2 regions of the Micromonospora sp. NBC_01699 genome follow, and region 1 is predicted to be linked to the other one. Evidence: predicted binding sites of a transcription regulator. Region 1 holds the regulator's gene; the other holds the start of a gene.
What was found. The regulator HspR, encoded in region 1, represses chaperone genes until heat shock. The targets are predictions, from matches to a motif close to TTGAGTNNNNNNNACTCAA.
Positions count from the first base shown of each region.

Region 2: the regulator HspR is predicted to act here: its motif matches at 6,204-6,222, upstream of lon (endopeptidase La).

Region 1 covers NZ_CP109199.1:7,875,134-7,884,818, forward strand. Annotated here, with positions in the region: gene clpB (ATP-dependent chaperone ClpB) at 1-793, opposite strand, end outside; gene OG792_RS32590 (cation:proton antiporter regulatory subunit) at 975-1,475, shown strand; gene OG792_RS32595 (cation:proton antiporter) at 1,482-2,693, shown strand; gene OG792_RS32600 (hypothetical protein) at 2,865-3,296, shown strand; gene OG792_RS32605 (DUF397 domain-containing protein) at 3,332-3,520, opposite strand; gene OG792_RS32610 (helix-turn-helix domain-containing protein) at 3,511-4,308, opposite strand; gene OG792_RS32615 (hypothetical protein) at 4,564-4,872, shown strand; gene OG792_RS32620 (heat shock protein transcriptional repressor HspR) at 5,033-5,470, opposite strand; gene dnaJ (molecular chaperone DnaJ) at 5,498-6,691, opposite strand; gene OG792_RS32630 (nucleotide exchange factor GrpE) at 6,787-7,635, opposite strand; gene dnaK (molecular chaperone DnaK) at 7,797-9,683, opposite strand.
Region 2 covers NZ_CP109199.1:2,966,030-2,975,714, forward strand. Annotated here, with positions in the region: gene OG792_RS13280 (beta-ketoacyl-[acyl-carrier-protein] synthase family protein) at 1-905, shown strand, start outside; gene OG792_RS13285 (beta-ketoacyl synthase N-terminal-like domain-containing protein) at 902-2,161, shown strand; partial or broken gene OG792_RS13290 (antibiotic biosynthesis monooxygenase family protein) at 2,179-2,484, shown strand; gene OG792_RS13295 (SchA/CurD-like domain-containing protein) at 2,608-2,976, shown strand; gene OG792_RS13300 (DedA family protein) at 3,054-3,671, opposite strand; gene OG792_RS13305 (hypothetical protein) at 3,685-3,831, opposite strand; gene OG792_RS13310 (PDR/VanB family oxidoreductase) at 3,940-4,902, opposite strand; gene OG792_RS13315 (ABC transporter substrate-binding protein) at 5,063-6,022, opposite strand; gene lon (endopeptidase La) at 6,245-8,587, shown strand; gene OG792_RS13325 (ABC-F family ATP-binding cassette domain-containing protein) at 8,936-9,685, shown strand, end outside.

The DNA of each region.
Region 1 (9,685 bases):
GCACCGACTTGAGGCGTTCCTCGAACTGTCCCCGGTACTGCGCGCCGGCCACCATCGCGCCCAGGTCGAGCGAGACCAGCTTCTTGTTCCGCAGCGACTCCGGTACGTCACCGGCGACGATGCGCTGGGCCAGGCCCTCGACGATCGCGGTCTTACCGACGCCGGGCTCGCCGATGAGGACCGGGTTGTTCTTGGTACGCCGGGAGAGCACCTGGATCACCCGGCGGATCTCCGAGTCGCGCCCGATCACCGGGTCGATCTTGCCTGCGCGGGCGCTGGCGGTCAGGTCGACGCCGTACTTCTCCAGGGCCTGGTAGGTCTGCTCGGGGTCGGCGGTGGTCACCCGACGGTCGCCACCGCGTACGGTCGGGAACGCCGCGACCAGGTTCTCCTCGGTGGCACCGGCGGTCTTGAGCGTCTGGGCCACCACGCCGCCCACCCGGGCCAGGCCGGCGAGCAGGTGCTCGGTGGAGGTGTACTCGTCGCCGAGCGGCCGGGCGATCTGCTCGGCCGCGCCGATGGCGTTGGCGAACTCGCGGGAGAGACTGGGTTCGGCGACGCTGGCGCCGCGCGCGGCGGGCAGGTTCTCCACCGCTCGTGCGGCGGCCCGGCGGATGTCCGCCGGGTTGGCGCCCACGGCGCGCAGCAGGCCGCCGGCGGTCGAGCCGCCGGTGTCCAGCAACGACAGCAGTAGGTGCCACGGTTCGACGGTGGCGTGGCCGCGCTGGTTGGCGATGGCGACCGCGCCGGTGATGACTTCGCGGCTCTTGGTGGTCAGGCGTTCGGCGTTCATGGGCTCCCCTGGATCGGCGTGTCCACTGGTGACGACACAACCAGAGTTGAGTCTATTCCGCTCAACTCTACGTTGTGACGTCGATCACTCGGGAAACCGGAACATCGCGATCAACTCGGCCGTGATCAGCACACTTTCGCCCCGTGGGCGGTACGTGAAGGCACACGGTAGCGTTGCGCCCGTGCGAGTACGCGTAGAACAGACCGCCCTGCCCGGGATCGGCGTGCGCCACGACATGGTGACCACGTCCGGTCGCCGGCTCGGGGTGGTCACCCATCGCAATGGCCGACGTGACCTGGTTTTATACGACCAGGACGACCCCGATGCCTGCACCGCGGACATCCCGCTGAACGACGACGAGGCGGAGGCACTGGCCGACATCCTCGGCGCCTCGCTGATGCTCGGTCAGCTCTCGGGACTGCGCCAGCAGGCCGCCGGACTGCTCACCGAGCAGATCTCCATCCCGGCCGGGTCGCCGTACGTCGGACGGAAGCTGGGCGACACCAAGGCTCGCACCCGGACCAGCGCCTCGATCGTGGCAGTGCTGCGCGAGCGCGAGGTCATCGCCTCCCCCGATCCCTCGTTCCGCTTCGAAGCCGGCGATGTCGTGGTCGTGGTCGGTACCCGCAGGGGTCTCGACGGCGTCACCGCGATCCTCGCCGACAGCGATCCGGACGGCTGATCGCGGATGCATGATCAAACCGTCCTGCTCGTCGAAGTCGGCGCGCTGTTGCTCGGGCTCGGCCTGCTCGGCCGGCTGAGCCGCCGGATCGGGCTCTCCCCGATCCCGCTCTACCTGCTGGCCGGCCTGGCCTTCGGCCACGGCGGCATCGTGCCGCTCTCGGCCAGCGAGGAGTTCTTCGCGGTCGGCGCCGAGATCGGCGTGATCCTGCTGCTGGTCATGCTCGGCCTGGAATATTCGGCCAGCGAACTCGTCGGCAACCTGCGCGCCGCCGCCCCGGCCGGGCTGATCGACGGGCTGCTCAACGCGCTGCCCGGGGCCGCCTTCGCGCTGCTGCTCGGCTGGGGCTGGCTCGCTGCCGTGGTGCTCGCCGGCATCACCTGGGTCTCCTCGTCCGGCGTGATCGCCAAGGTCCTGGCCGACCTGGGTCGGCTGGGTAACCGGGAAACCCCGGTCATCCTGTCGATCCTGGTCATCGAGGACCTCGCGATGGCGCTCTACCTGCCGCTGGTGACCGCGCTGCTGGCCGGCATCGGGCTGATCGGCGGGGCCAAGGCGCTGGGCATCGCGGTCGCCACCGTCGTCGTGGTGCTGGTCGTGGCGATCCGGTACGGGCACATCATCTCGCGCATGTTCGCGCCGACCGATCCGGAGGCGCTGCTGCTCGGCGTACTCGGGCTGACCCTGCTGGTGGCGGGCCTGGCGGCCGGGCTGAAGGTCTCGGCGGCGGTCGGCGCGTTCCTGGTCGGCATCGCGCTCTCCGGGCCGGTCGCACACCACGCGACCGAGCTGCTGTCGCCGCTGCGGGATCTGTTCGCCGCCGTCTTCTTCGTCTTCTTCGGGCTGGCCACGGATCCCGCCGACATGCCGCCGGTGCTGCTGCCGGCGCTGGGACTGGCCGTCGTCACGATGGGCACGAAGCTGCTCACCGGTTACCTGGCCGCCCGCCGGGTCGGGATCGCCCTACCCGGTCGCTGGCGTACGGGACTGGCGCTGATGCCACGCGGCGAGTTCTCGATCGTCATCGCCGGGCTCGCGGTCACCTCCACCGGGGTGGCGATCGAACCGCAGCTCGCCCCGCTCGCCACGGCGTACGTGTTGATCACCGTGGTCACCGGTCCGATGCTGGCCCGACTGCCGGACATGCGCTGGTTCAAGGACTGGCTGCGCCGCAAGGCTCAGGCGTCCGCCCTCAAGCCGGCACCCGCAACCGACTGAATCGCCCCGGTACGGGGGACTCTCCGTACTTTTGACGTAACGGCTTGATGAAATGGCACGTCAGGGCTCTTCCCCAGATCGACGGCGGCACGCTACCGTGTCGCCGCAACAGGTGGTGCGTGCGCGGGACGCTGAAGTGACCCGCGCCCGCGAGAGCGGAAGGTCGGCCCGGTGAGCGTGCAACAGACCGCGTTCCAAGGCTTCTCCAACCCGGTGGACCCGTCCCCCGCCGAGTTGCGCGCCTGGGCCTACCAGCCCGATTCCGTACCGTTGCAATCGATGCCGCAGGACTGGGACCTGCTGGTTTCCGGTGACCGGCTCGTCACCACCCTGTTCGAGCTGGCGATGGACCGGTCCTGCCCGGCCCGCCGGTTCGCCCTGCACTGCCTCTACATCTACGCCGCCGACGGCATCCGGACGAAGTTCCGGGCCCACCCGAAGCGGCGGCTGCGCAAGCTGGTCGAGCAGGCCGAGCAGGGCGGCGACGAGCAGATGCAGGTCTGGGCGCACAACAGCCGGGTGCTGCTGGCCAAGCCGGAACTCTTCAACTACCACGACTGGTGCGAGGGCGGCCTGGTCCGCCAGGGTCGCCGCCTCGGCTGACCGGAGCAGCCGGCCCGGTTCCGCGCGGAACCGGGTCAGTGCTGTTTCGCGAGGCTCACGAACGCCCGCCACGCGACCGGGTCGAAGGCCAGGATGCCCCCGCCACGGTCCTTGCTGTCCCGGACCAGAACCCGGTCGGACAGGTTGTCGGCGACCTCCACACAGTTGCCCCCGTTCGTGCCCGACCTGGTCGACTTCCGCCACCGGGCGCCAGTCACATCCATGATTTGGCCACTTCCCTCACCATGTCGAGCGTTTGCCGGCCGGGGAGAGCTTCGCTGGTCAAGCCGTCCCACCGCACGCCCAGCCTAGCAACGTCCACCTGCCCCTCGAAGACCTGAGCATCAAGCTGGTTATCGATATATCCGGCCCGCAACCCGCTCGACAGGTCGGCGATGACGAAGCTGCCCTGTAGTCCGGGATAGATGCCGTGGTCGACCGGGATCAGGTTGACGTGGACGTTGGGCCGCTCCATCTGGGCGAGCAGATGCTCGACCTGGTGGCTCATCACGTCGTGGCCACCGCACCTCCGGCGCAGCACCATCTCGTCCAGCACCAGGAACAACTCCGGTGGGGTCTCCCGGTCGAGGATCGCCTGTCGGGAGAGCCGCTCGGCGACCTTCTCGTCCAGCCGGGCACCGGACAGGCCACCGATTCGCAACAGTGCCCGCGCGTACGCCTCGGTCTGCAACAGGCCGGGCACGAAGGCCGGCTCGTACCCGCGCAGGGTGAGTGCCTCACGCTCGTACTCCAGCCATTCGCGCAGCCAGACGGGCGACGCGGCGTCGCGGACCAACTCCTGCCAGAGGTTGACGAAGAAGCCGCTGGTCTCAAGGGCCTCGTCCAGCAGTCTCAGGAATTTCTCGTCGGGGGTGGCCTTGCCCTGCTCGATGTTGCTGATGTGCGAGTCCGAGCAGAAGGTCCGTTGGGCCAGCACGATCTGGGTCATGTTGGCGGCGACCCGACGGCGTCTGATTTCGCGGACCAGAAACTCCGACGGCGAGATTCCCACGGGTTCCACACCTTCCCATGATTTCGACGATCGTCTATCAACCATCACTAGCGGTGCCGGTTCATCCACGAAGCGGATTGTGCCGTTCCGACAGTAATGGTTGAGGCACCACAGTGTCACCAAGGAACCGCTCGGACCCTCCCGGTAGGACGGCCGGACGTGGACGGGCGGAACTGGGGACCGCCCCGGAATCCGTGCCCACCGGAGTCCGTGCCCACCGGACCGGGGCGGTCCCATCCAGATCGAGGAGGTGCCATGTTCCTGGTCCAACATCGACGGAAGGCGGTACCGGGCGTGCCCGACGACGACCTGACCTCCGCGCACCGCCCCGCCCCGGACGACTGGCGCTGCCCGGACGACGGCGAGGACTGGCCATGCGCTGTCTTCCGCCGCCGGGTGCGGTTGCTCTACCCGGGGGAACCCGACCGACTGGCCGCCTTCATGCGGCACTTCCGGGACAGGGCGGCGCCGGCACTGCCCGAACTGACCCCGGAGCAGATCCAGGCGAGGTTCGTCGGCTGGATCAACGACCCGCCCGTACACCGCCGGCTCAGATCGATCTGAGGCTCACCGACAGCACCGAAGCCGGTACGGGCCGGGACCCCCCGTGGATCCCGGCCCGTGCCGGCATCCTCAAACTAGGCCAACGCCCCGCACTTCCGGGCGGAAATGCGGGGCGTTCCGACATCTGGACGACCAACCACGGCCGGTCGGCGGCAACGGGTCAGCGGGCGCGCGGACGCCAGACCACCAGGGCGGTCGACACCTGGTTCGTCGGCACCAGGTCACGGCGCGGGAACGCGCCGGTCGCCGCCGCCTCCAGCTCGGCAACCCGCCGGTACGCGTGCTCCAGCTCGGCTTCCATCTGCGCCATCCGCTGCTGCAACTCGTCGACCAACTGCTCCAGCCCGATGATCCGCTTGATCCCGGCGAGGTTGACCCCGTCGTCCTGACTGAGCCGCTGCACCTCGCGCAGCAGGGCGACGTCACGCACGCTGTAGCGCCGTCCACCGCCCGCCGCCCGACCCGGCTGGACCAGGCCCATCCGGTCGTACTGGCGGAGGGTCTGTGGGTGCATCCCCGCCATCCGGGCCGCCACCGAGATCATCAGCACCTTGGCATCGGACGACGTCTCGACCGAGATGATGAACTCCTCAGCCATCGCCACTCACCTCCGCATCACCGACCGCTAGTTAACTCGACGCACCCGGGCGTCGAGATGTTCCCGCCCGGCCGGAGGACTCTGCTTGGCGAACGATTCCAGCGCCTCACGGGCCTCCGCCGAGACCTGGGCCGGCACCGTGACCTCCACGGTGACCAGCAGGTCGCCCGGCTGGCCGTCGCGCCGGGCCACGCCCTTGCCGCGCGCCCGCAGGGTCCGGCCGCTCGGGGTGCCCGGCGGCACCCGCAGGGTCACCGCGCCGTCCATCGTCGGCAGCCGCAGGTCGGTGCCGAGCACCGCCTCGGCGAAGGTGATCGGCACGGTCAGCGTGAGGTCGTCACCGCTGCGCCCGAACAGCTCGTCGTTGCGTACCTTGACCAGCACGTACAGGTCACCGGCCGAACCGCCGCGCTCACCCGGCTCACCGCGACCGGCGAGCCGGATCCGCTGGCCGTCCGCCACCCCGCCGGGGAAACGTACGTTCAGGGTGCGGGTCTTGGTCACCCCGCCGGTGCCGAGGCACTCCGGGCACTTCTCCTCCACCACCGTGCCGACGCCCTGGCACTCCCGGCACGGCTCGGAGAAGCTGAACGAGCCCTGGTTGCGGGTCACCACACCGGCGCCGTGGCACTGCGGGCAGGCCCGCGGCTGGGTGCCCGGCTTGGCGCCGTCACCGTGGCAGGTGTCGCAGACGCCCGGCGCGCGCAACGTCAACGGCAGGGTCACCCCGCGTACGGCGTCGTTGAAGTCGAGTACGACCTCCGCCTCGACGTCGCGCCCGCGAGCCGGGCCACGGGCCCGGGGCGCCCCGGTGGCACCGCCACCGGAGAAGATCGAGCTGAACAGGTCGGAGAATCCGGCCCCGCCGAACCGGCGGTCACCGGCCCCGGGCTGACCGGCGTTGCCGAACAGGTCGGACACGTCGAACGGGTAACCGCCGGCGCCCGGCTGGCCGCTGCGGGCGTTGCGCCGGAACGCGCCCGAGCCGAACAGCGAGCGCATCTCGTCGTACTCCCGGCGTTTGCGCTCGTCGGAGAGCACGTCGTACGCCTCGGAGACGGTCTTGAACCGCTCCTCGGCCTGCGGGTCACCCGGGTTGTGGTCCGGGTGCGACTCGCGGGCCAGCTTGCGGTACGCCTTCTTGATCTCGTCGGAGGAGGCGGACTTACCCACACCCAGCGCGGCGTAGAAGTCCTTCTCCAGCCAGTCCTTGGAACTCATCTGTCGTCCACCCCCTTCCTCGCGTCGTGATCGGGGCGTACCGGGTTCCGCCGTAACGGCCCCCGGTACGCCCCGATCATGACAGTCGAATCCAACTACTCCGGATCGGCGACGGCGACCAGTGCGGGTCGCAGCAGCCGCTCGCCGAGCTGATAGCCCCGACGCATGACCTCGACGCAGGTGGGCTCGGTGACCTCGGCCGAGGTCCGGTGCGCCACCGCCTCGTGCCGGGTCGGGTCGAACGGGTCGCCCTTCTCCCCGAACGGGGTCAGGCCGAACCGGGTCAGTGCCGTGTTGAGCTGCTCGGCAACGGTGCCGAACGGCCCGACCAGGTCACCGTGCTCACGTGCCCGGTCCAGGTCGTCCAGTACGGGCAGCAGCGCGGTCAGCACCTGTCCGGTGGTCTGCTCGGCCGCCAGCCCCCGGTCCCGGTCCACCCGCTTGCGGTAGTTGGCGTACTCCGCCGACACCCGCTGGAGGTCCCGGGTCCGCTCGTCGAGTTCGGCGCGCAGCGCCTCCAACTCGGCGCCGAGCGGGCCGGGTGCGCCGCCGACCGGCTTGGCCGGTGCGTCCACCACCGCGCCCTCAAGGCCGGCCGGCTGGTCCAACTTCGGCCCCCGGGCCTTCCCGTCGGCGAGCTCGACCTCGACCTCGGCGTCCTCGACCAACTCGTCCAGGATCGGGGTACCGGGCCGGTCGGACTCGCCGACCAGTTCGTCGTCGTCCGACTCGTCCGGCTGCCCCGGCTCGACCCCGTTCACCGATGCCTCGGCGTTTGCCGAATCGACATCGTCGATCGTCGGGTCGGTGCCGTCGTCGGACCGGTCGATCTTCCGCCTGTCCCGGATGACAACCCGCTCGCCAGTTTGCTCCTGCGCCGGGCCGGAGCCACCCGGCGTCGACCCGGTGGTCTCCGGGTCGGCGGCTTGTGGCTTCTCCGTCATGACTTCTCCTCGCTCCACTCGTCCAGACCCCGGTCCACCGGGCCGGGCTGGCCGATCACCCTGCGCTGTTCGGCCACGCGACTACCTCGTGCCGGACAGCGCCGAAGGCAGCGCCGGTCCCGGTCGCCCGAGGGCGACCGGGCCGGCGTGGTGGCGACGGGTCACTTCTTGTCGTCCTCGTCCACGATCTCGGCGTCCACGACGTCGTCCGGGCCGCTGGCCGGCTTGCCGCCGGTCGGGCCGGCACCGGTCGCACCGGCACCCGCGGCACCCGGCTGCTCGCCCTGCTCCGCCTGGGACGCGTAGAGCAGCGAGCCGGCCTGCTGGGAGACCGTGGCCAGCTTCTCGTGCGCCGACTTGACCGCCTCCAGGTCGGTGCCGCCGAGCGCGCTGCGCAGGTCACCGAGGGCCTCGTTGATCTGCTCGCGGGACTCGCCGGGGAGCTTGTCGCCGCTCTCGGCCAGGAACTTCTCGGTCTGCCACTGGAGCTGCTCGGCGACGTTGCGGGTCTCCGCCTCCTCGCGGCGACGCTTGTCGTCGTCGGCGTGGTCCTGGGCGTCGCGCATCATCCGCTCGATGTCGTCCTTCGGCAGCGCCGAGCCGCCGGTGATCGTCATCGACTGCTCCTTGCCGGTGCCGAGGTCCTTCGCGTTGACGTGCACGATGCCGTTGGCGTCGATGTCGAAGGTGACCTCGACCTGCGGGACCCCGCGCGGGGCCGGCGGCAGGCCGGTCAGCTCGAAGGTGCCGAGCTTCTTGTTGTAGGCGGCGATCTCCCGCTCACCCTGGAAGACCTGGATCAGCACCGACGGCTGGTTGTCGTCCGCGGTGGTGAAGACCTCGGAGCGCTTGGTCGGGATGGTGGTGTTGCGCTCGATCAGCTTGGTGAAGATGCCACCCTTGGTCTCGATGCCCAGGCTCAGCGGGGTCACGTCGAGCAGCAGGACGTCCTTGACCTCGCCCTTGAGCACACCGGCCTGCAACGCGGCGCCGACCGCGACGACCTCGTCCGGGTTGACGCCCTTGTTCGGGTCCCGGCCGATGAGCTGCTTGACCAGATCGCTGACGGCCGGCATCCGGGTGGAGCCGCCGACCAGGATCACGTGGTCGACATCGGCGACCTTCACCCCGGCGTCCTTGATGGCCTGCTGGAACGGGCCCTTGGTCCGGTCCAGCAGGTCCTGCGTCATGCGCTGGAACTCGGCCCGGGTCAGGGTCGCGTCGAGGTGCAGCGGAGCCGACGGGGCACCGTCGGTGGCCGCCGGACCCGCGGTGATGTACGGCAGGTTGATGCTGGTGGTGGTCGCCGCGGACAGCTCGATCTTGGCCTTCTCGGCCGCCTCGCGGAGCCGCTGCATAGCCATCTTGTCCTGCGACAGGTCGACGCCGTGCTGGCCCCGGAAGGTCTTGACCAGGTGGTCGATGATCCGCTCGTCCCAGTCGTCGCCGCCCAGGTGGTTGTCACCGCTGGTCGACTTGACCTCGACCACGCCCTCGGCCAGTTCCAGCAGCGACACGTCGAAGGTGCCGCCACCGAGGTCGAAGACCAGTACGGTCTGCTCCTTGGAGCCCTTGTCCAGCCCGTAGGCCAACGCCGCCGCGGTCGGCTCGTTCACGATCCGCAGTACGTTGAAGCCGGCGATCTCGCCGGCCTCCTTGGTGGCCTGCCGCTGGGCGTCGTTGAAGTACGCCGGAACGGTGATCACGGCGTCGGTGATCCGCTCGCCGAGGTACGCCTCGGCGTCCCGCTTGAGCTTCATCAGCGTGCGCGCCGAGATCTCCTGCGGGGTGTACTTCTTGCCGTCGATGTCTACCGACCAGTTGGTGCCGACCTCCCGCTTGACCGACCGGATGGTCCGGTCCGGGTTGGTCACCGCCTGGCGCTTGGCGACCTCACCGACGAGCACCTCGCCGTTGCGGGCGAACGCGACGATCGAAGGAGTCGTCCGCGAGCCCTCGGCGTTCGCGATGACGGTGGGCTCACCGCCTTCGAGAACGCTGACGCAGGAGTTCGTCGTGCCGAGGTCGATGCCGACCGCACGTGCCATCT
Region 2 (9,685 bases), 3.4 Mb from region 1:
GCGACGCAGGCACCCGCTGGCTGGTCGACCACGAGTGCAGCGGCCCGTACCTCTATCAGGCGCTGGTCCCGAGCAGCCTGGCGGCGGACGTGGCGGTCCGGCACGAGCTGCACGGACCGGCGCAGGTGATCTCCACCGGCTGCACCTCCGGCATCGACTCGATCGGGTACGCCTACCAGCTCATCACCGACGACGAGGCGGACATCGTGGTGACCGGTGCCTCGGACACGCCGATCTCCCCGGTGACCGTCGCCTGTTTCGACGCGATCAGGGCCACCACCCCGGACAACGACGACCCGGCGCACGCCTCCCGGCCGTTCGACCGGGACCGGCACGGCTTCGTGCTCGCCGAGGGCGCGGCGGTGCTGGTGCTGGAGGAGCTGGAGCACGCCCGGCGCCGGGGCGCGCACATCTACTGCGAGGTCGGCGGGTACGCCAACCGGAGCAACGGCTACCACATGACCGGGCTGCGGCCCGACGGCGTCGAGATGGCGCTGGCGATCAGCTCCGCACTGGACCAGGCCCGGGTCAACCCGGACGAGGTCTCGTACATCAGCGCGCACGGGTCGGCCACCCGGCAGAACGACCGGCACGAGACGGCCGCGTTCAAGCGCTCGCTCGGCCCGGCCGCGTACCGGGTGCCGATCAGTTCGATCAAGTCGATGGTCGGGCACTCGCTCGGCGCGATCGGCTCGATCGAGATGGCCGCCTGCGCCCTGGCGATCGAGTACGGCGTGGTGCCGCCGACCGCGAACTGGGCCAACCGCGATCCCGAGTGCGACCTCGACTACATCCCCAACACCGCCCGTGACCTGCCGGTCGACGTGGCCCTGTCGGTCGGCAGCGGCTTCGGCGGCTTCCAGTCGGCGATGGTGTTCAAGCGGTTGCGGGAGCTGCACCGATGACGCCACGGCCGGTGGTCACCGGCATCGGCGTGGTCGCGCCGAGCGGGATCGGCACCGAGGCGCACTGGAAGAGCGTGCTGGCCGGCGAGAACCGGATCGGCCGGATCACCCTGTTCGATCCGGACCGCTATCCGACCACCCTGGCCGGCGAGGTCGCCGACTTCGACGCCGCCGCCTTCGCCGACAACCGCCGGCTGGTGCAGACCGACCGCTGGACCCACCTCGGTTTCGCCGCCACCCGGCTCGCCCTCGCCGACGCCGGCCTGCCCGAGGTGGCCACCGACCCGTACGGCTACGCGGTCACGCTGGCCAGCTCCTCCGGCGGCAACCTGTTCGGCCAGCGCGAACTGCAACGGCTGTGGGGGCAGCCGGCGCGGACCGTCGGGGCGTACCAGTCGATCGCCTGGTTCTACGCCGCCAGCGTCGGCCAGGTCTCCATCCACCACCAGTTCAAGGGACCGTGCGGGGTGCTGGTCGCCGAGGCGGCCGGCGCGCTGGACAGCCTGGCCCACGCCGCCCGGATCATCCGCCGGGGTACCCCGGTGGTGATCGCCGGCGGGACCGAGTGCCCGCTGAGCCCGTACGCGCTGGCCTGCCAGATCCGCAACGGACTGCTCAGCGACAGCGACGACCCGCAGCGGGCGTACCTGCCGTTCGACGTCGCCGCGTCCGGTTACGTGCCGGCCGAGGGCGGAGCGGTGTTCGTGGTCGAGGACCTCGAACACGCCCTGGCCCGGGGGGTGACCACCGTGTACGGCGAGATCGCCGGCTGGGGCGCCACCCACGACGGCCGGCACACCGTACGGGTCGGCGCCGCCGACGAGACGCAGTACGCCCGCTCGATGCGGCTGGCGCTGGAGCGGGCGCGGTGCCCGCCCGAGGAGGTGGACGTGGTGTTCCCCGACGCGTTGGGGGTGCCGCGTTACGACCGGGCCGAGGCGGCGGCGCTGCGTAGCGTGTTCGGCCCGGACTCGCCGCCGGTGACCACCCAGAAACCGCTGATCGGGCGGGCCCACCAGGGCGGTTCGGCGCTGGACGCGGCAAACGCGCTGCTCGCCCTCCGGCACCGGGTGCTGCCGCCGACCGCCGGACTCGACCGGCCGGCTCCGGGGTGCGAGCTGGACTTCGTCCGGCAGGCGCGGTCCGGCCCGGTCCGTACGGCGCTGGTCGGCGCGCGGGGTTTCGACGGATTCAACAGTTCGGTGTTGATCCGTGCCTACCAGCCGCCCGGTCAACGGGCCGGCGGCGAGCAGTGATCCGGAAGGGGACGGCCATGGCTGGATCGGGCAAGGGGCGGGTGGTGTTCCTCATCCGGATACCGGCGGAGCGGACCGACGAGTTCCTCCGGGCGTACGACCGGATCCGCTACCAGGTCGCCGAGGGGGTGCCGGGGCACCTGGTGGACCAGGTCTGCCGCTCGCTCACCGACCCGGAGCAGTGGTTGATCACCAGCGAGTGGGCGTCGCTGGCGCAGTTCGAGGCGTGGGAGCGCAGCGGCGAACACCGCGAACTGGTCGGGCCGATGCGCGAGTGCATGACCGAGGCCCGCTCGATGCGGTTCGTCGTCCAGGAGCAGACCTCGGCCCGCCGCGGTGCGCCCGAGCGGGACGCGTCCGGGGACCGGGTGGACGAGGAGATGGAGACGGTGACGGTGGAGGTCTGACCGGGACGCCGCCGCGCCGACCGAGGGAAGGAAGAACGGATGGGTTCGAACTGGCACGCGCTCTACTACCCGCTCAAGCCGGGTAGCGAGGAGAAGGTCAAGGAGCTGTTCCGGATCAGCGGGCGGCCCCGGTTCGAGATCTTCGGCGATGACGGGCAGCTGGTCGGGCGGCTGCTCGGCACGATGGCCTTCGTCGGCCGGGAGATGGCCGTACGCGTGATCGAGGTCGAGGGCCCGCTCGGTCTGGTCGCCGCGCACATGAGCCGGCAGGAGGCGGTACGGGAGTTCGAGCGGGAGTTGCAGGAGCATCTCGCCGTACCCCGGGACATGGCCACCCCGCAGGGTGCCCGGGACTTCTTCCGCAGCGCCTCGATGGAGTGCGTCCTGTCCCGTCGGCACGACCAGTAGTGCGGCGGGCTGTCCGGCCCGGTGCGGTGGTAGCTCGGGTGGCGGTACGCCCTCCCGAGCTACCCACGGGGGACCGGTCAGTGGTCGTGCCGCCGCTTGCGTCGCCGTACGATCAACCAGCGGACGACCACCGCCAGCACCACGGCCACCGCCAGCCCCACGCTCGCCTCGCCGAGGTAGCTCTGCGCCTTCTGCCACGACGCGCCGAGGACATAGCCGATCAGGATCACCGCCGTCGCCCAGGTCACCCCGCCGATCACGTTGAAGGCGAGAAACCTGCGGTACGGCATCCGGGTCATCCCGGCCAGCGCCGGCACCAGCGCCCGCAGCACCCCGACCCAGCGGCCGAGCATGACGGCGGACGGGCCGTGGCGGTGGATGAACCTCTCCGCCCGCTGCCAGCGTTCCTCGCCGACCCACCGCCCCAACCGGCTGTGCCGCAGCGGCATCCCGACCCGGCGACCGATTTCGTATCCGACGCTGTCCCCGACGACGGCGCACACCGCCGCGATGATGACCAGCGCGGCGATGTTGGTCCGACCGGTCGCGGCGAGCGCACCGCCGATCAGCAGGGCCGTCTCACCGGGGAGGATCAGCCCGATGAAGGCCGCGCACTCGCCGAACGCGAGCAGCCCGACGATGACCAGCAGCGGCCAGCCGGACAGGTTGGACAGCGCGTTGTTGAGCTGGTCCACCCGCGCGCCCCGCTCAGCCGCCGCCGGACGGCGCGCGGGTCGGGTCGCCGCCCGTCCGGCGCGCGTCGACTCCGACGGGTGTGCGCATCGTGTCCTCTCGTCCGGCGGGTACGGCCGCCGGCATCGCGAGCGGCGGTGGACCTTCGGCCACCAGCACCATCAGAACACCCCGCGGGGGCAGGGCCGGGGGAAATCGCCCAGCCCTGCCCCCGCCCGCGCCCTTCGGGCTGGCACGGGGTGAGCACCCCCGACGTCCGCCCGAGCCCGCTCAGAGATCGAGTACGAGTCGCCGCCCCCGGGACCGGGAGACGCAGATGTACATCCGGTTGTTGGCCGCCCGGTCCTCCTCGGTGAGCAGCGAGTCCCGGTGGTCGGGCTCCCCGGCGAGCACGCTCGTCTCGCAGGTCCCGCAGGTCCCCTCGGTGCAGGAGTAGTTCACGTCCACCCCGGCGGCCTCGATCGTCGCCAACACCGAGCGGTCCGGCGGTACGGTCAGCACCAGTCCCGACGCCGCGAGTTCGACCTCGAACGAACCGTCCAGGACCGGCGCGCCCTGTTCCCTGGGGGCGAACCGTTCCACCCGCAGGGTGCCCGGCCGCCGCTGCCGGCAGGCCGCTTCCATGGCGAGCAGCAGGGGTTCCGGCCCGCAGCAGTAGACCAGGGTCGTCGGGTCCGGGTCGGCCAGGATGTCGTCGAGGTCGAGCAGCCCGGTTTCGTCCTGCGGCCGGATCGTCACCCGGTCGCCGTACCGCTCGGTCAACTCGTCCACGAAGGCCATCGAGGAGCGGGTCCGGCCGCCGTACACCAGCCGCCACGGCACACCGGCGGTCTCGGCGGCGGCGAGCATCGGCAGGATCGGGGTGATCCCGATGCCACCGGCGACGAAGACGTAACGGGGTGCCGGTTCGAGCGCGAAGTGGTTGCGCGGGCCCTGCACCCGTACGGGATGGCCGGGCCTCAGGGTGTCGTGCATGAACCGGGAGCCGCCGCGGGAGGCCGGCTCCAGCAGCACCGAGATCGTCCACTGCCCCGGATCGGCGGCGTCGCCGCAGAGCGAGTACTGCCGGGTGGTGCCGTCATCCATGATCACGTCGATGTGGGCGCCGGCCGCCCAGTCCGGCAGCGCGCTCCCGTCGGGCTGGGCCAGGGTCAGCCGGACCACGCCGTCGGCAGCCTGTTCCCGGCGCCGGACGACCAGGTCGAGCTTCTCCTCGTCTCCGGTCCCGCCCATGTTCGCTCCTCCTGCCGGTCCACACCCGCGCCGCCGCCGGTGTCGCCGTGTTCGTCGCCGCCGCCTTTCGTTTCAGTATGCGGAGCGCGACCCGTCGGCCGGTATCGATGCCGTGCGCACTTTCCGGTAGGCCCGGTGGCGGTAGAGGTTCCCGTCGCGGTCACCGGAAGAGCGCGTCCACCTGCGGCGGCTTCGTGACCAGGCCGTCCCGCTCGGCCATGTCGGCGAGCGCCTGTACCGACTGCCGGTTGATCTTCGCGGCGAAGGAGGGCAGCGTCAGGGTGGGGATCAGGTCGGCCCCGATGGAGGTGTACGTGGACAGCACCTGACGGGTCTCGTCCGGGTGCGACGCGGCGTACGCCTGCGATTCCACCATCGCCTCGGTGAACGCCTCGACCAGGGCGGGTTCGGACTCGATCAGGTCTTCCGAGGTGAAGTACGACGCCACCGAGAGGTTCGCCGTCGCCTCCGCGTACGCCGACGAGATGTCCCGGCTCCGCTGGTTGCGGGCGATGGTCAGGAAGGGCTCGACCACGAACGCGGCGTCGACCCGGCCGCTCAGCACGGCGGCCGGCATCTCCGGGAACGGCAGTTCGACGAACTTCACCGTTGCGGGATCGCCGCCGGCCTTGCGGACCGCCTCGCGTACGACGGTGTCGCCGATGTTGTTCAGGGTGTTGATGGCCACCGATCGGCCGGACAGGTCGGCGCTGGACCTGATCGGGCTGCCGTCCGGGACCACCACCCCGGCGAAGTCCCGGCCGGGCGTACCGGTCGAGGAGGAGCCCGGCGCCACGATCTTCAGCGGGAGCCCGCGGGTCTGGGCGAGCAGCAGCGAGGTGTTGTTGCTGAATCCGAACTGGAACTGGCCGGAGAGCACGGCCGGCACGATCGCGGCGCCACCCTGGGCGGGTTCGAGTTTGACCCTCAGCTTGCGTTCGGCGAAGAATCCCTGCTGGATGCCGAGATAGATCGGGGCCACGTCGAGGATCGGGATCACCCCGACGGTGATCTCCCGGTGCCCGATCCCGGTCCCGCCGCCGGTGGCGGAGCCGTCCGCACCGCCGCACGCGGTGAGTGACATGGCGGCGGCCAGGATGACGGCAAGTCCTCTACGCAACTGGTGCTCCCGATCCGGCCGGCGACCAACGCGCCCGACCAACCCCGTGCGAATCGCGAAGGCGAATTCCGCTCAGGACCCTAGGGTCCGGTTCGTCGGAAGGTCAACAAAGGTCGGGTCCCGGCGTACGGGCCGGATGTGGCCTGCGCCACAGCACGGAACACGGGGCACGGTTTGTTACTTGAGTCGTACAGGCTCAACTCAAACGATGGCAGGTGTTCGATGGCAACTCTTCCGGTTCTGCCCCTGACCGACGCAGTCCTGCTGCCCGGGATGGTCATCCCGGTGACCCTCGACCCGAGCACCCAGGCTGCCGTCGACGCCGCTCGCGCGGCCGGTGACAAGAAAGTTCTCGCGGTACCCCGGGTGGACGGGGAATACGGCTCCATGGGCGTTGTCGCCCTGATCGAGAAGGTCGGTCGGCTGCCCAGCGGCGAGCCGGCAGCCGTGGTCCGGGGCGTGTCCCGGGCCCGGATCGGCTCCGGCGTGCCCGGACCCGGAGCGGCGCTCTGGGTCGAGGCGACCGAGCTCGACGAACCCGCCCCGAGCGGCCGGGCCAAGGAACTCGCCCGCGAGTACCGGGCCCTCACCACGTCGCTGCTCCAGGAGCGTGGCGCCTGGCAGGTCATCGACGCGCTGGAGCGGATGACCGACCTCTCCGAACTGGCCGACTCGGCCGGTTACACCTCCTGGCTCACCCTGGCCCAGAAGACCGAACTGCTCGCCGCGACGGACGTGACGACGCGGCTCGAACTGCTCGTCGGCTGGGTCCGCGCCCACCTGGCGGAGCAGGAGGTCACCGAGCAGATCAACTCGGACGTACGCGAGGGGCTGGAGAAGTCCCAGCGCGAGTTCCTGCTCCGGCAGCAGCTCGCCGCGATCCGCAAGGAACTGGGCGAGGACGAGCCGGACGGCTCGGCCGACTACCGGTCCCGGGTCGAGTCCGCCGACCTGCCCGACAAGGTACGCGAAGCGGCCATGCGCGAGGTCGGTCGGCTGGAGCGGGCCAGTGACGCCTCCCCGGAGGCGGGCTGGATCCGCACCTGGCTCGACACCGTACTGGAAATGCCCTGGACGACCCGGACCGACGACAACACCGACCTGGCCGCGGCCCGCGAGGTGCTCGACGCCGACCACGCCGGCCTGAGCGACGTCAAGGACCGGATCCTGGAGTACCTGGCGGTGCGCAACCGTCGCGCCACCCGCAACCTCCAGGTGGTCGGCGGCCGTGGCTCCGGTGCCGTGCTCGCCCTCGCCGGCCCGCCCGGGGTGGGTAAGACCAGCCTCGGCGAGTCGGTCGCCCACGCGCTCGGCCGCAAGTTCGTCCGGGTGTCCCTCGGCGGTATCCGCGACGAGGCCGAGATCCGGGGTCACCGGCGTACCTACGTCGGCGCGCTGCCCGGCCGGATCGTCCGGGCGCTGCGCGAGGCGGGTTCGATGAACCCGGTGATCCTGCTGGACGAGGTCGACAAGATCTCCGCGGGCTACGCCGGTGACCCGGCCGCCGCCCTGCTCGAAGTCCTCGACCCGGCCCAGAACCACACCTTCCGGGACCACTACCTGGAGGTCGACCTCGACCTCTCGGACGTGCTCTTCCTGGCCACCGCCAACGTGGTCGACTCCATCCCCGGCCCGCTGCTGGACCGGATGGAACTGGTCACGCTCGACGGCTACACCGAGGAGGAGAAGGTCGCCATCGCCCGCGACCACCTGCTGCCCCGGCAGCTCGACCGGGCCGGCCTGACCGCCGAGGAGTTCAGCGTCAGCGACGAGGCCCTGGCCCGCCTCGCGGCCGAGTACACCCGCGAGGCGGGCGTACGGCAACTCGAACGGGCACTGGCCAGGATCCTGCGCAAGGTCGCGGTCGCGCTGGCGACGAGCGACGGACCGGTACGGGTCGACACCGACAACCTCAAGACGTACCTGGGGCGGCCCCGGTTCACCCCGGAGTCGGCCGAGCGCACCGCCGTACCGGGCGTGGCGACCGGCCTGGCCGTCACCGGCGCCGGTGGTGACGTGCTCTTCATCGAGGCGACCAGCATGGAGGGCGAGCCGGGGCTGACCCTGACCGGCCAGCTCGGCGACGTGATGAAGGAGTCGGCGCAGATCGCCCTGTCGTACCTGCGCTCGAACGGCCGCAAGTTCGGGCTCGACCCGAACGCGCTGGCCGGACGCCGGATCCACCTGCACGTACCGGCGGGTGCGGTGCCCAAGGACGGCCCCAGTGCCGGTATCACCATGGTCACCGCGCTGGCTTCGCTCGCCTCCGGGCGGCCGGTCCGTCCGGAGTTCGGGATGACCGGTGAGGTCACCCTGGCCGGTCGGGTGCTGCCGATCGGCGGGGTGAAGCAGAAGCTGCTCGCCGCGCACCGGGCCGGCCTCACCGAGGTCATCATCCCGGCCCGCAACGAGCCCGACCTGGACGACCTGCCGACCGAGGTGCGCGAGGCACTGACCGTGCACACCCTGGCCGACGTGGCGGACGTACTCGCGCTGGCCCTGCGGCCGGCCGAGGAGGCCGACGACGTGCAGACGCTGGACGGTCCGGCGCTCGCGGTGGCGTAACACCGACCGACGGTCCGTGCGGGGGCGCTCCACTTCGGTGGGGCGCCCCCGCCGTCCGTGCACACCCCTTCGGGTACGCCGAACGGCACACCCGCGCCGGTCCACCCGAGCCCCCGATGGGAGCAGGGGTCCGCTGGTAAAGTGGCCCACGAGTGATCGGAATCAGGGCGATCGAAATCAGGGAGACCAGACATGGCGGGTGACGACGACATCTCCGGGTGACACCCGGACGTGATCGGCCACCGGTGGGCGCGCAGAGCGCCGACGTGGCCATGTCGTCGTTCCACCCATCCCTGTTCCTCCACCGGGTGACCCCGGTCGCCCGCATCACACTCCCGAGGCACTCGCATGTCCGATGCGTTCATCGTCTGCTCGAACCTGTCCTTCTCCTGGCCGGACGACACCCCGGTCTTCCGGGACCTCTCCTTCACCGTCGGCGGCGGCCGTACGGGCGTCGTCGCGCCGAACGGCGCCGGCAAGAGCACCCTGCTGCGGCTGATCGCCGGGGAGTTGCCGCCCACCGGTGGGTCGGTGACCGTCAACGGGCTGCTCGCCTACCTACCGCAGACCCTGCCGCTGGTCGGCGACCTGACCGTGGCCGAGGTGCTGGGCATCGCCGACGTACTCGGCGCGCTGGACGCCATCGAGTCCGGTGACGCGAGCGAGCGGCACTTCACCACGATCGGCAACGACTGGGACATCGAGGAGCGGACCCGGGTCGAGTTGGACCGGCTCGGCCTCGCCGACGTCGCCCTCACCCGGCACCTGCACACCCTCAGCGGCGGACAGGTCGTCTCCCTCGGCCTGGCGGCCCAGTTGCTCCGGCGGCCCGACGTGCTGCTGCTCGACGAGCCGACGAACAATCTCGACCTCGACGCCCGCCGCAAGCTCTACGGCGTGGTCGAGGACTGGGCCGGCTGCCTGCTGCTGGTCAGCCACGACCGGGCACTGCTGGACCGGATGGACCGCATCCTCGAACTCGACCGGGGCGAGGTCCGCTCCCACGGCGGGAACTTCACCGCGTACGAGGAGGCCGTGCGCGGTGAGCGGGAGGTGGCCGAGAAGAACGTCCGCAACGCCGAGCAGGAGGTCAAACGG